Regions from separate parts of the Streptomyces sp. NPDC050439 genome, predicted to be linked through region 3. Evidence: riboswitches for the same ligand, from Rfam matches in the RefSeq annotation. Region 3 holds a riboswitch; each other region holds the start of a gene.
The links. A riboswitch is a leader RNA that binds a small molecule or an ion and turns the genes downstream of it on or off. The one in region 3 is predicted to bind cyclic di-AMP.
Positions count from the first base shown of each region.

Region 1: another riboswitch for cyclic di-AMP. It lies ahead of AB0I66_RS01800 (LysM peptidoglycan-binding domain-containing protein); the one in region 3 lies ahead of AB0I66_RS09340 (C40 family peptidase).
Region 2: another riboswitch for cyclic di-AMP. It lies ahead of AB0I66_RS24440 (M23 family metallopeptidase); the one in region 3 lies ahead of AB0I66_RS09340 (C40 family peptidase).

Region 1 is NZ_JBFAJT010000001.1:379,713-383,525, reverse strand. Features, by position in the region: gene AB0I66_RS01805 (hypothetical protein) at 1-686, opposite strand, end outside; gene AB0I66_RS01800 (LysM peptidoglycan-binding domain-containing protein) at 850-1,599, opposite strand; cyclic di-AMP (ydaO/yuaA leader) riboswitch at 1,603-1,759, opposite strand; gene AB0I66_RS01795 (restriction endonuclease) at 2,138-2,824, opposite strand; gene AB0I66_RS01790 (PAS domain S-box protein) at 3,013-3,813, opposite strand, start outside.
Region 2 is NZ_JBFAJT010000006.1:20,703-24,515, reverse strand. Features, by position in the region: gene AB0I66_RS24455 (alginate lyase family protein) at 1-9, shown strand, start outside; tRNA gene AB0I66_RS24450 (tRNA-Met) at 103-176, shown strand; gene AB0I66_RS24445 (PP2C family protein-serine/threonine phosphatase) at 342-1,481, shown strand; cyclic di-AMP (ydaO/yuaA leader) riboswitch at 1,684-1,830, shown strand; gene AB0I66_RS24440 (M23 family metallopeptidase) at 1,842-2,927, shown strand; gene AB0I66_RS24435 (aldo/keto reductase) at 3,065-3,813, shown strand, end outside.
Region 3 is NZ_JBFAJT010000002.1:484,948-488,760, reverse strand. Features, by position in the region: gene AB0I66_RS09355 (ATP-binding protein) at 106-567, shown strand; gene AB0I66_RS09350 (LysR family transcriptional regulator) at 556-1,467, opposite strand; gene AB0I66_RS09345 (DUF6328 family protein) at 1,582-2,124, opposite strand; gene AB0I66_RS09340 (C40 family peptidase) at 2,224-2,697, opposite strand; cyclic di-AMP (ydaO/yuaA leader) riboswitch at 2,701-2,873, opposite strand; gene AB0I66_RS09335 (hypothetical protein) at 3,229-3,537, opposite strand; gene AB0I66_RS09330 (ATP-dependent Clp protease proteolytic subunit) at 3,545-3,813, opposite strand, start outside.

The sequences.
Region 1 (3,813 bases), on a different contig from region 3:
GTGGTGTCCGCCCAGGCCCAGGCGTCGGTGGCCGAGCGCGCGGTGATCCCCATGACGTACAGCACGCCGTCGGGGGTGGACTGTGTGGTCCAGTCGGAGCCGTCGTGGTGCAGGACCTTCAGCCCCGTCTCGTCCTCACCGACCACCCAGGCGGCACCGGGCACGGCGGCGAAGTCCTGGTAGGTCCACAAGGTCTGTGGCAGGGGGACCGTGCTCCACCCTTCCGGCCCTCCCGGTCCTCCCGCCGACCGGCGCAGGATCTCGCCCGCTCCGTCGCGGTTGTGCAAGATCCACGTTTCCTTGCCGACGAACTGCACCTTGCCGAGCCAGCCCGATGCCTCGGCGCCCGGGAAGCTGCTGTCCCGGCTCCACGCCGCGCCGTCCCAGCGGTACAGCATCGGCCGCACCCAGTCGGTGGTGTGCTCGTACCCGGTCGCCCAGGCATCGCCCGGCCCGCGGGCGGCGAGATCGGACACGGTCACGGGCGGTGCGGCCGCGGGTACCGGCAGCGCCGACCAGCTCGGCGTCACGCTCGGCGCGTGGGCTTCGGCAGGCGGCACCGCCGCGGCCGGGGATACGAGCGCGACAGGCGACACGGCCGCGGTACACGCGACGACAAGGCAGACGATGACCGCACGGAGATCACGGGCATCACGGAGAGCACGAAGACCACGGAGACCGTTCATGAGACCCCCCAGAACGCGAAGGTCGCTCACCTTATTGGCATGCCCCCGTCCGTGAATAGACGGGTGCATGCCAATTCGAGGCTCCCCTGCGGGAGGTTCCGACAGCCCTGGGCCCCGGCACGTACGGCGTGCCGGGGCCCAGGGCCCGAGAGACCGGGATCCCCTAGTAGGGGCCGTTCACGTTGTCGATCGAGCCGTAGCGGTCGGCCGCGTAGTTGCAGGCGGCGGTGATGTTGGCGACCGGGTCATAGCTGTCCAGCGAGGTGCCGACCACGTGGTAGGCGTCGAAGGTCGGGGCGATGACCTGCAGGAGTCCCTTGGACGGGGTTCCCGCGACGGCGTTGACGTCCCAGTTGTTGATGGCCAGCGGGTTGCCGGAGGACTCGCGCATGACGTTGCGGTGGATGCCCTCGTAAGTGCCGGGGATGCCGTGCTGCGCCATGACGTCGAGCGACTCCTTGATCCAGCCGTCGAGGTTGTCGGCGTACGTCTTCTTCGCCGGGGCGACGGCGGGCTTGGCGGCGTTCGTGCGCTCGGAACGGTCCGCCCGCTCGTCGGAGGCCTTGCGGGCGGCCGCGTCGTCCGCCGGAGCCTTCTGCCCAATGGTGATCTTGAGGCCGGGGTGTATCAGCTTCGGGTCGGCACCCAGAACGCTGCGGTTGTCCTCGTACAGCTTCTTCCAGCCGCCGCCGACGGAGTGCTCCCGGGCGATCTTGGCGAGAGAGTCGCCCGCGGCGACGACATAGGTCTTGGGGGCGGCGGCGGGCTTGGCGGCCGCCGCGGGCTGCGCCGCACTGGCGGCGGTCGCGCCGATCACCGGGAGGACGAGCACGGCGCCGCCCGTACCTGCCGCGGCGATGCCCCGGCTGAGCGAGCTGGACTTGGGGCGGCGGTGCTTACCCTTTGCAGGCATGACGAATTTCCTCTCCGTCGCCTACGAGGTGAGCTGTCGGGTTCGGACGGGAGATGTCCGGTCGCACTGTGAATGCGACTTCACCCCTAGCCGTTCCGGAATCCGGATCGGCGGCTTACCTGGGTCCCCCGCTCCTGCCGTGCGTAAGTGAGTGAGTACGGGAAGGGTTTCCGGACAGCGGCAGGATTCGGCGTTCCATCCGGATTGACGGTGACGTTAGGCGAGATTGCCCGGACAGAACAAGGCCGGAATTCTCTCGGAGAATGCGCGAGGGTCATTCTCGGAGTCCGCGGCCCGCGCCCCCATTGATCAATTAGCCTCAACTTTGTTTGGGGGAAGCGAAAATGCGCTGGGCGGCTCTTGCGGCCCCGATCTGCGGGTGTGACTCATTCCACTGCGCTGCGACGCCAAGTGGGTGCAGACGTGGCCTTATTCGCAAAAGCGGACATAATGCGATCCCTATTTTTCATGTCAAAACGGGCATCTTTTTTGGGTGGGACCCGGTGGTGATGCCTTCCGGCGAGCCTGATATGGGCTCTCAGTTCGTAGGCATAAAGCGAGGCGGGGGCGGGATATTGGGCAGCAATTCCCACAACGGCCGTGATCCCGCCGCCCAGTTGGCGAGCGTGGCGCGGTCGACCAGGTGCATGTGCAGCTGTCGGGCCAGGGGGGCGCACCGCTGGGAAAAGCGTCCGTTGGTCACCACCAGGACGATGTCCGCGCCGTGCAGCTGGCGGGCTGTCCCGTTGACGCGCTGCAGGTCGGGCGTGCCGACCGGCGAACCCTGCGCTCCGTTCCCGCGGTGCTTGCACTGGATGACCCACTTGCGGCCCATCGGGTCGGTGGCCAGCACGTCAGCCCCGTTGTCACCCGTGCCACCCGTCTGCCGGGCATCCGTACAGCCGTCGCGGCGCATCAAGTCCCGCACCGCGTACTCGAAGTCGCGGTGATGCAGTGAGTCCAATTGCGACATCGCATAGCGCAGTTGACGGCGCCGGACGTCCGCCCACAGGGCCCGTTGGCGTCGCTGATGCAAGATTCCAAGGCTCGCGACCGCGGCCGCGACACTTGACCCGATCAGTAACCACCAGTGGTCCATCAGCCAATTGACCAATGAGGTGACGAGTACGAGGGCCACGGCAGCACCGGCAAGGAGCGCCACGAGTCGCGCTTGTTGCCGCTGCTGCCTTTTGGTCGGGCGCCGCCGGCGCCGCCGCGCGGGCATCCGCCGCGTCACTGCCGACCGCCCTGGAGTGAAAAGAGCCTGACAATCGGCATGAGCGGCTCCCTTTCCCGACGGACTCCCCCTCCGACCTTCCATGTTTGCAGCCACCACTGACGGTCCGAATAGATTCGTTCACGTCAGACGCAGGGCTATTTCCAGGCGTTGACTCCGTGCCCGGATTCCGTCCGTCAGACGGAACTGAGCGGATGGGCCGCCGTCGCCGATCGCGGGGGCCAGGCGCGTGGGGCGAGGATGCCCAGGACGTAGGCCCGGGCGACCAGGGCGGGGCGGGTGGTGGCGTCCAGGAGTTGCCGCAGGCGGCTCAGGTGGTAGTCGACCGTCTGCCGGGACAGCCGCAGCGAGGTGGCGATGTCACTGTTGCTGCTGCCTTCCGCAAGGAGGGAGAGGATGCGAATCTGCGCCGCGGTGAGCGAGGGGTGGGCCTCGTGGGCCAGGCTCTGATGTGTGACGACGGCCCAGACGTGCCGGGCTCGGCCGGCGGAATGGCCGACCGTCGTCAGGTGCAGCTGCGCACGGCGTTGCCGCCCCTGAGTGTCGACGAGCACGGCGGACGTCTCCACCCGTCTCGTGCGGCGGGCTATCAGACCGTTCCATCTGCGGTGCAGCTGTTCCAGGTCAGAGGTAGAGGCGGAGGCGGAGGCGAGCAGCGTGTGTGCGCGGCGGCCCACCAGGTCGGGCAGCCCGAGGTGGAAGAGATCGGCGGCCGCCGAACTCGCCTCGATCACGCGCCCGTTGGCCGAGAGCAGCGCGCAGGGCAGGCCGCTGTGGTCGCGCAGCGCCTGCAAATTCTCCTCCGCCTCCTGACGTTGGACCATGGCTCGGAGGTGGTCGGTGATGTCCACGTAGATTCCGGCGACGCAGGTTTCCGCGTCCTCCCGTACCGGGAAGCGGTGACCGGCTGCCCGGCCGACGCTGCCGTCCGGTCGGCGATAGCCGAGGGTGTGCCGCACCGGAGTGCCCCGGGTGAG
Region 2 (3,813 bases), on a different contig from region 3:
AATGTGTGAGCTGACGATGGACCGTCGGAAGGCGCCGTTCGCGGGTGGTTCGCAACCGGTTCGCTTTCACTCCCCCTGATGGCGTAGAGTTGCATTCAACGGCGCGGGGTGGAGCAGCTCGGTAGCTCGCTGGGCTCATAACCCAGAGGTCGCAGGTTCAAATCCTGTCCCCGCTACTAAAGACCGAAGGCCCGGATCCAGAAATGGATTCGGGCCTTCGGTGTTTTCCGCTGTCATGGGATGTCGTGAGCCGCGAGGGAAGTCGGTAACCCGGTCGGCCCACACCGGTCGCCCCGCACCGCCCCTCCGGGAACCCTGAGTGAGTGGGGCAGCGAGGAGCAATCGGCGGGGGCGGCGGCAAGCGTCCCGATGTGCGGCACGAGCGGGCGCTCGTGCGGGCTCTTCCCCTGCTGCTCATCGTCGCCGGGATCGTGTACGACGTCTCGACCCCGCCCAGGTTCACCGCCGTACCCCTCTTCACCGCCGCCCCGCTCATCGCCGCGCCCTTCTACTCGCTGCTCAGCACCGTCCTCATCGGCGCCGCCTCCTGCACCGCCGTGCTCGCCCTGCACTTCAAGACCAGCACCACCACCGACGTCGAGGCCGTCACCGAACTGATCACGGTGGTGACCGTCGCCGTCCTCGCCGTCGTCATCAACCGCGTCGTACGCCGCAGCGACAAACAGCTCGCGTCCGCCCGCTCCATCTCCGAGGCCGCCCAGCGCGCGGTACTGCCCCAGCCGGACCCCCGTATCGGTGGTCTCGACGTCGCGGCGCGGTACGAGGCCGCGGAGGCCGACGCGTTCATCGGCGGCGACATGTACGCCGTGCAGGACACCCCGCACGGCGTCCGCGTCATCGTCGGTGACGTACGGGGCAAGGGCATGGGCGCGGTGGCGGCCGTCGCCGTGGTGATCGGGGCGTTCCGGGAGGCCGCCGAGCAGGAGGCCACGCTGGAGGCGGTGGCGCAGCGCCTGGAGCGTGCGCTCGCGCGTGAGGGCACGCGGCGCGACGGGCTCGACGCCTTCGAGGGGTTCACCACCGCCGTCCTCGCGGAGATCCCGCACGGCGACGGTCTGGTGCGTCTCATCAACCGCGGGCACCCGGGCCCGCTGCTCCTGCGCGGCGACGGACGGCTGTGCGTGCTGGCCGCCACCGATCCCGCGCTGCCGCTGGGGATGGGCGAACTGGGCGCCTGGCCGGACCGCGCGGACGAGACGGAGTTCCCGCCGGGGGCGATGCTGCTGCTCTACACCGACGGGCTCTCCGAGGCGCGTGACGTCCGGGGCGAGTTCTACGACCCGGCGGCGCGGCTCGGCGGCCGGATCTTTCCGGGGCCGGGCGGCCCGGACGCGCTCTTGACGACGCTCGTCGAGGAGGTGCGGCGGCACACCGGCGGCGGGGGCACCGACGACATGGCGTTGCTCGCGGTGCGGCGGCCGCTGTCACCGGCCGTGACGGAAGGACACCACTCCGCATAACAACTGACGTACTGTCAAGGAGATGTGAAGCTCCGGTGTGTGAAGAAGTGGGGTCAACTCGCCCCGTTCCGGCCCCCGGTGTCCCGATAAGTGCGGGCCATGAGCGTTAACGATCAGTCGGAACAGCTTGGAATACCGGCCTGCTGTCTATTAACGTTCGATAACGCAGCGCGGTCGTCCCAGCCGTCACTCGAGTCGGCTCCGCGCGCACGCGCCTAATCCCGAAAGGGAGCCGGGGAACCACTAATTGGGGTGAATCGGGCATCTGTGCATCCGTGCCAGATGTTCGTAGGAGACCTTCCTGCTCCGAACCCGTCAGCTAACCCGGTAGGCGAGAAGGAAGGAAAGGAGTGCGCCCCAGTGGCGTCCAACCGCCCTGCCCCCCAAGGCGTTTACGTACCGAATGACGACGATTTCGGTGGGTACGACGACAATTCCTGGGAGGAATGGAACCCCACCGAGGAGTCCATCCGTCCCGTCCGCGGCAGGCACCGCGTGCACAAGCGGGGTGGTGGCGGGCTCGCCCGCAGCTCCACGGTTCTCGGCGTAGGCGTCATCGCCGCCGTCGGCGCGGGTGGCATCGCCACCGCGCAGGACGGCAAGCCCCCGGTCTCCATCGCGATGCCGGACCTCTCGGCCGTCACGGACTCGCTGCCGGAGGCCAAGTCGCTTCCGGGCGTGGGGTCCCTGATATCCGACGACTCCTCCGACGCGGGTTCCGCGGACAACGGCGTGGTGACCGCCGCCGCACCCCTCAGCGCCGCCGGTCTCAGCGCCGCCGACACCGAGCAGGGCAGCACGGACGCGGGCGAGGCACTGCGGGCCCGGATCATGGAGCAGGCCGAGAACCAGCAGGACCAGGCGGACGACGCGGTCCAGAAGGCCGCCGAGGAAGCCGCCGTGAAGCAGGCCGCCGAGCAGGCAGCCGCCAAGCAGTCCGCGGCCGAGAAGAAGATCGCCGCCGAGAAGGCCGCCGCGAAGAAGAAGGCCGAGGCCGAGGCCAAGAAGAAGGCCGAGGCGGAGCGCCTGGCCAAGCTCGCGAAGAGCTACACCCTGCCCGTCGCCTCGTACACGCTCACCGGCACCTTCGGTCAGCCCGGCTCCATGTGGTCCTCCGGCTACCACACCGGCCTGGACTTCGCGGCTCCGACGGGCACGCCCATCAAGGCCGTCCACTCCGGCACCATCAAGGAAGCCGGCTGGGCGGGGGCGTACGGCTACCGCACGGTCCTCGAACTGGACGACGGCACCGAGGTGTGGTTCTGCCACCAGTCCTCGATGAACGTCAGCGCGGGCCAGAAGGTCACCACCGGCGAGACCATCGGCCGCGTCGGCGCCACCGGCAACGTCACCGGCGCGCACCTCCACATGGAGGTCCACCCGGGCGGCGACTCCACCGGGGTCGACCCGGCGGCGTGGCTGCGCGGCAAGGGCCAGTCGATCTGAGGCAACCCCGGCACCCCGGCGGTCCTGGCGACAACCCCCCGACGTCAGGGCTGCCGGTTCGGCGTGCGCGTCCCAGCCGATGGAATCCGGATCCCGTTGTACGGAATGCCGAAGTCCGCAAGGGCGTTGATCCCCTCATGACTTCTCTCCGCAAGCTTGGCTCGTCCGACCTCGAGGTCTTCCCGCTCGCCCTGGGCGGCAATGTCTTCGGCTGGACGGCCGACGAGGCGCAGTCCTTCGACGTGCTGGACGCCTACACCGCCGCCGGCGGCAACTTCATCGACACCGCCGACGTCTACTCGGCCTGGGTGCCGGGCAACAAGGGCGGCGAGTCCGAGACCGTCATCGGCAACTGGTTCGCCGCGCGCGGCAACCGCTCCGACGTCGTGCTCGCCAGCAAGGTCGGCGCCCACCCCGACTTCAAGGGCCTGTCCGCGCACACCATCAAGGCCGGTGCCGAGGAATCGCTGCGCCGCCTGCGCACCGATTACATCGACCTCTACTACACGCACTACGACGACCCGACCGTCCCGGTCGAGGAGGTCATCGGCGCGCTCGACGACCTGGTGACGTCCGGCAAGGTGCGCGCCATCGCCGCGTCCAACGTGACCCCCGAACGCCTCCAGGAGTTCCTGGACTTCTCCGACCGCGAGGGCCTCGCCCGCTACTCGGTCCTTCAGCCGCACTACAACCTCGTCTCGCGCGACACGTACGAGGGCTCGCTGGAGCAGGTCGCCTCGCGCTCCGGTCTGGCGGCCGTCCCGTACTACGCGCTCGCCTCCGGCTTCCTGACCGGCAAGTACCGTCCGGGCGCGCAGGTCGAGAGCGCGCGGGCCGAGGGCGCCGGCAAGCACCTGGAGACCGAGCGCGGCCGTCGCGTGCTCGC
Region 3 (3,813 bases):
GGGGTCCAAGAGTGGCAGGCTGGCGCGAAGCACCATTCCGGGACTGTCCTCGTGCCTTCGCTACGAGTCGGAGCCGAGCCCCGGTGGGAAAGGGACAGCGTCGCCATGGCAGACCTTCAGGAAGCATCCGTCACCCTGCCGAGCGATCCTGCCTCGGTCTCCGCGGCCCGGAAATACGTTTCGAGCATCTTGGCCGAGTGGGGTCTGCCGGGTGAGACCGAGGCGGCCGACACGGTCCGGCTCATCGTCTCCGAACTCGCCACGAACGCCGTCCAGCACACGAGGGGCCAGTCGCCCACCTTCCGGGTGGACCTCGAGCTCGACCGGGACGAGCAACTGCGCATCGGCGTCACCGACAGCCACCCCCGCTACCCCAAGCGGCTGCCCGCCGCCGTCCAGCAGGACAACGGCCGCGGGCTGGTCATCATCCGCTGGCTGACCATGGAGTGCGGCGGCAGGCTGTCCGTCACGCCCACTCCCGAGGGCGGCAAGACGGTCTGGATCGAGCTGCCGTGGACCGTGCCGGTCCGGGGCGGGGCAGCAACCCCCTCGACCTCACCCCGCTGAGCGGCCGAAGGCACCCCGCAGCAGGGCCCGGAAGGTGTCCGCCGCCGGATGCGACACGTCGGTGCGGTGCACCACCGAGATCGTGCGCCGCAGACTGCCCGGCTCCAGCGGCCTCGTCCCCACCGGGGTGGCCGCCGTCCGCGCCACCATCTCCGGTACGACGGCGACGCCGAGCCCGGCGCTGACCAGCGCGCACACCAGCGCGTATCCCGGAGTCTCGACCAGGACCGCGGGCGTCGCGCCGGCCCGCACGAGCACGGACTCCACGCCCTGCCGGGAAGGGTGCGTCGGCGCCATGCTGATGAGCGGCTGCCCGGCGAGTGCGCCCAGGGGCAGCCTTGAGGAGGAGCTCGCGAGCGCGTGGCCCGGCGGGGTCACCAGGACCAGCTCCTCGACCAGGACCGGCTCCGCGCTCACGGACTCGGGCAGCGCCGCGGGATCGGCGGGCTCGTACGTGTGCGTGAGGGCCACGTCGACCTCGCCCGCCGCCACGGCCGCGACACCGAGCGGCGGTTCATAGCCCCGTACCGTCAGTTCGATGTCCGGATGGGCGCGGCGGAACGCGGTCAGCGCGGGCGGCACCAGATGGATCCCGGCGGCGGTGAAGGTCCCCACGCGCAGCCTGCCGCCGGACAGGCCCGCGAGCCGGGTCAGCTCGTGCCGGGCCTGCTCCATCTCGTCCAGGACCCGGCGGGCCCGCGCGAGCAGCAGTTCACCCGCGCCGGTCAGCCGTGCCCCGCGGTGATGCCGTACCAGGAGTGCGGTGCCCGCCTCCCGTTCGAGCTTGGCCAGCTGCTGGGAGAGGGCGGGCACGGTGTAGCCGAGGCGTTCGGCGGCGCGGGTGATCGACCCGGCCTCGGAGACCGCCACCAGTGCGGCGAGCCGCGTCGGGTCGTACATGGTCTCTCCCGGCGGCATGGGGGTACACGGCTGCTCAAGGCAGACCCAGGATATGCGCGCGCTGCGCTCGTCGGCGCGGCAGGCGAGCGCCGAGCGTGCTCGGGCCCGCGCTTCTCACCGGGGCTTTGACGACCTGACGTCGTCCGGGCCGTCCGGTTCCTCGTCGTCGCGCGCACGGCGCAGCAGCAGGGGGAGCAGCCCCCACAGGCCCGCGCACACCACCAGCGTGGCCGCGCTCGCGATGATCCCGCCGGTCCGGCCCACCGCCACGTCGACGACCAGGAGCACGGCGCCGGAGACCGCGAACACCAGGACGCCCAGGCCGATGCCGGCGAGGCGGGACGACACCCGCACGATCAGCGGCTTGGAGTGCTTCCCGAACAGCGACCTGTGCACGGCTGCCGGAGCGGTGAACAGCGCCGCGGCGAGCACGGCGAGCAGCAGCGTGGTGACGTATGTGGCGCGCTGGACCGTGTCGAGAGAGGGGAAGCGCTCGGTGAAGGCGAGCGTCAGCAGGAAGGCGAAGAGGATCTGCACCCCGGCCTGCGTGACGCGCAGCTCCTGGAGGATCTCCGCGAAGTTGCGGTCGGCGCGTTCGAAGCGCGTCTCGTTGCGCGGTGGGTCGTCCGAGGCAGGAGCACTGCTGTTTTCGGCCATGGCGCACGAGTATCCGTGCCGACGCGCCCCACGCCTGGCGGGCGCGCCGACCGGAGGGCCGGGCGGGGGCCGCCCCGCCCTCCGGCCGATGACGGATGATCAGCGCACCCTGCCGTACGAGACGCTCTTCGTCCAGATCTTCTCGAGCCGCACCTTGGTGTTCGACTTGGGGGCGTGCCAGATCCGGCCCTTACCGGCGTAGATGCCGACGTGGTAGACGTTCCGGCCGGAGTGGAAGAAGACCAGGTCGCCGCGGACGCGCTTGGAGGCGGAGACGTGGCGGGTCTTGTTGTACTGCTGTGCGGCGGTGCGTGGCAGCTTCTTGCCCGCCCGCTTGAAGGAGTACTGGGTCAGACCCGAGCAGTCGAACCGGTGGGGTCCCGTTGCTCCGTAGCGGTACGGAGAGCCTTTCTTGGAGGCGGCGATCTTGAGCGCCTTCGTCCCGTGTGTCGCGGCTTCCGCCTCCGACGTGAGCCCCGGGGCCACGAGGGTGCCGCCTACGACGGCGAGCGTGAGGGCGGATACGGACCCGACCCTGGTGAGCAGCGACGGAACATGATTCAGCGCAGTCATGCGCAACCCTTCGTCAACCGCCTGTGAAGGATGACCTGTCGGATTCGGGCTGACAAAGTTGCCCGGCCGCGTACTGCGGCTTCACCCCAAGGGTCGTTGTCCGGACCTTCCGGACCGACCCGTCATGCCTGGGTCCTCCACTCCTGCCGATGCACCGATGTCGACCGGTCATCCGGGTGGCGGCAGGACTCGGCGTCCGCCCGGACCGCCCCGCCGCTGTGGCGGGGGCTTGTCGTCGGAGAGGATCTTGACCCGACTCGGGGTCGAAAACCGAGCCGAAACGGCGTTTTGTGAGGCTCCTCACGGCTGAACCGTTCGGGTGGACACGGTCGGATTCGGGACCGGGAGAGCGCGCCGGACGATCGTTCGACCAGCACCGGAACGCGGAATTCCGGCCCACGCGTACACATCTGACGCAACTGAAGACGTCCAGAAAAAGGACGAATGTCTACGCCGAATGTGGTAGCCCGTTTGGTTCGTTTGAGATCGGCCCCGGACGCAACGGAGTTCGCGGCCCGAGGTGACGGGTGCTCAGGGGCCTGCTGGGGGAGGCAAGGTGACCCGCCCGGCCCGCCGCTCTCCGTCGAGCACCCGCAGCGCACGGGCCAGCGTCGGTGCGTGCACGGCGCTTTCGCCCCGCTGGTGCATGAGCGTCAGCGCGTCCCGCAGGGCGGTCGCGCTGCCGACCAGGGCCTGGGCGGCGCGCAGTCCTCCGTAGGTGTCAGAGGCGCGGGCGGGATTGATCCGGCCCAGCAGGTCGACCACTTCGAGGTACCGGTCGATCAACTCGCCCTCGGCGCGGGTGAGTGCGGGCAGCGGGGGAAGTTCGGGCGGCAGCATCGGCGGCTCACCCCGCGTCCGGGGCGCGCAGGGAGGACTTGCGGCTCGCGATGATCCCGTCCACCAGGCCGTACTCGACTGCCTCCGCCGCGTCGAGGATCTTGTCCCGCTCGATGTCGGCCGCGACGCGTCGTGCGCTCTGCCCCGTGTGCCGGACGAGCAGCTTCTCCAGTTGTGCGCGGGTGCGCAGGAGTTCGTCGGCCTGGATCACCAGATCGGAGGTCTGGCCGTGCACCGGTTCGGTCAACGAGGGCTGGTGGATCAGCACACGGGCGC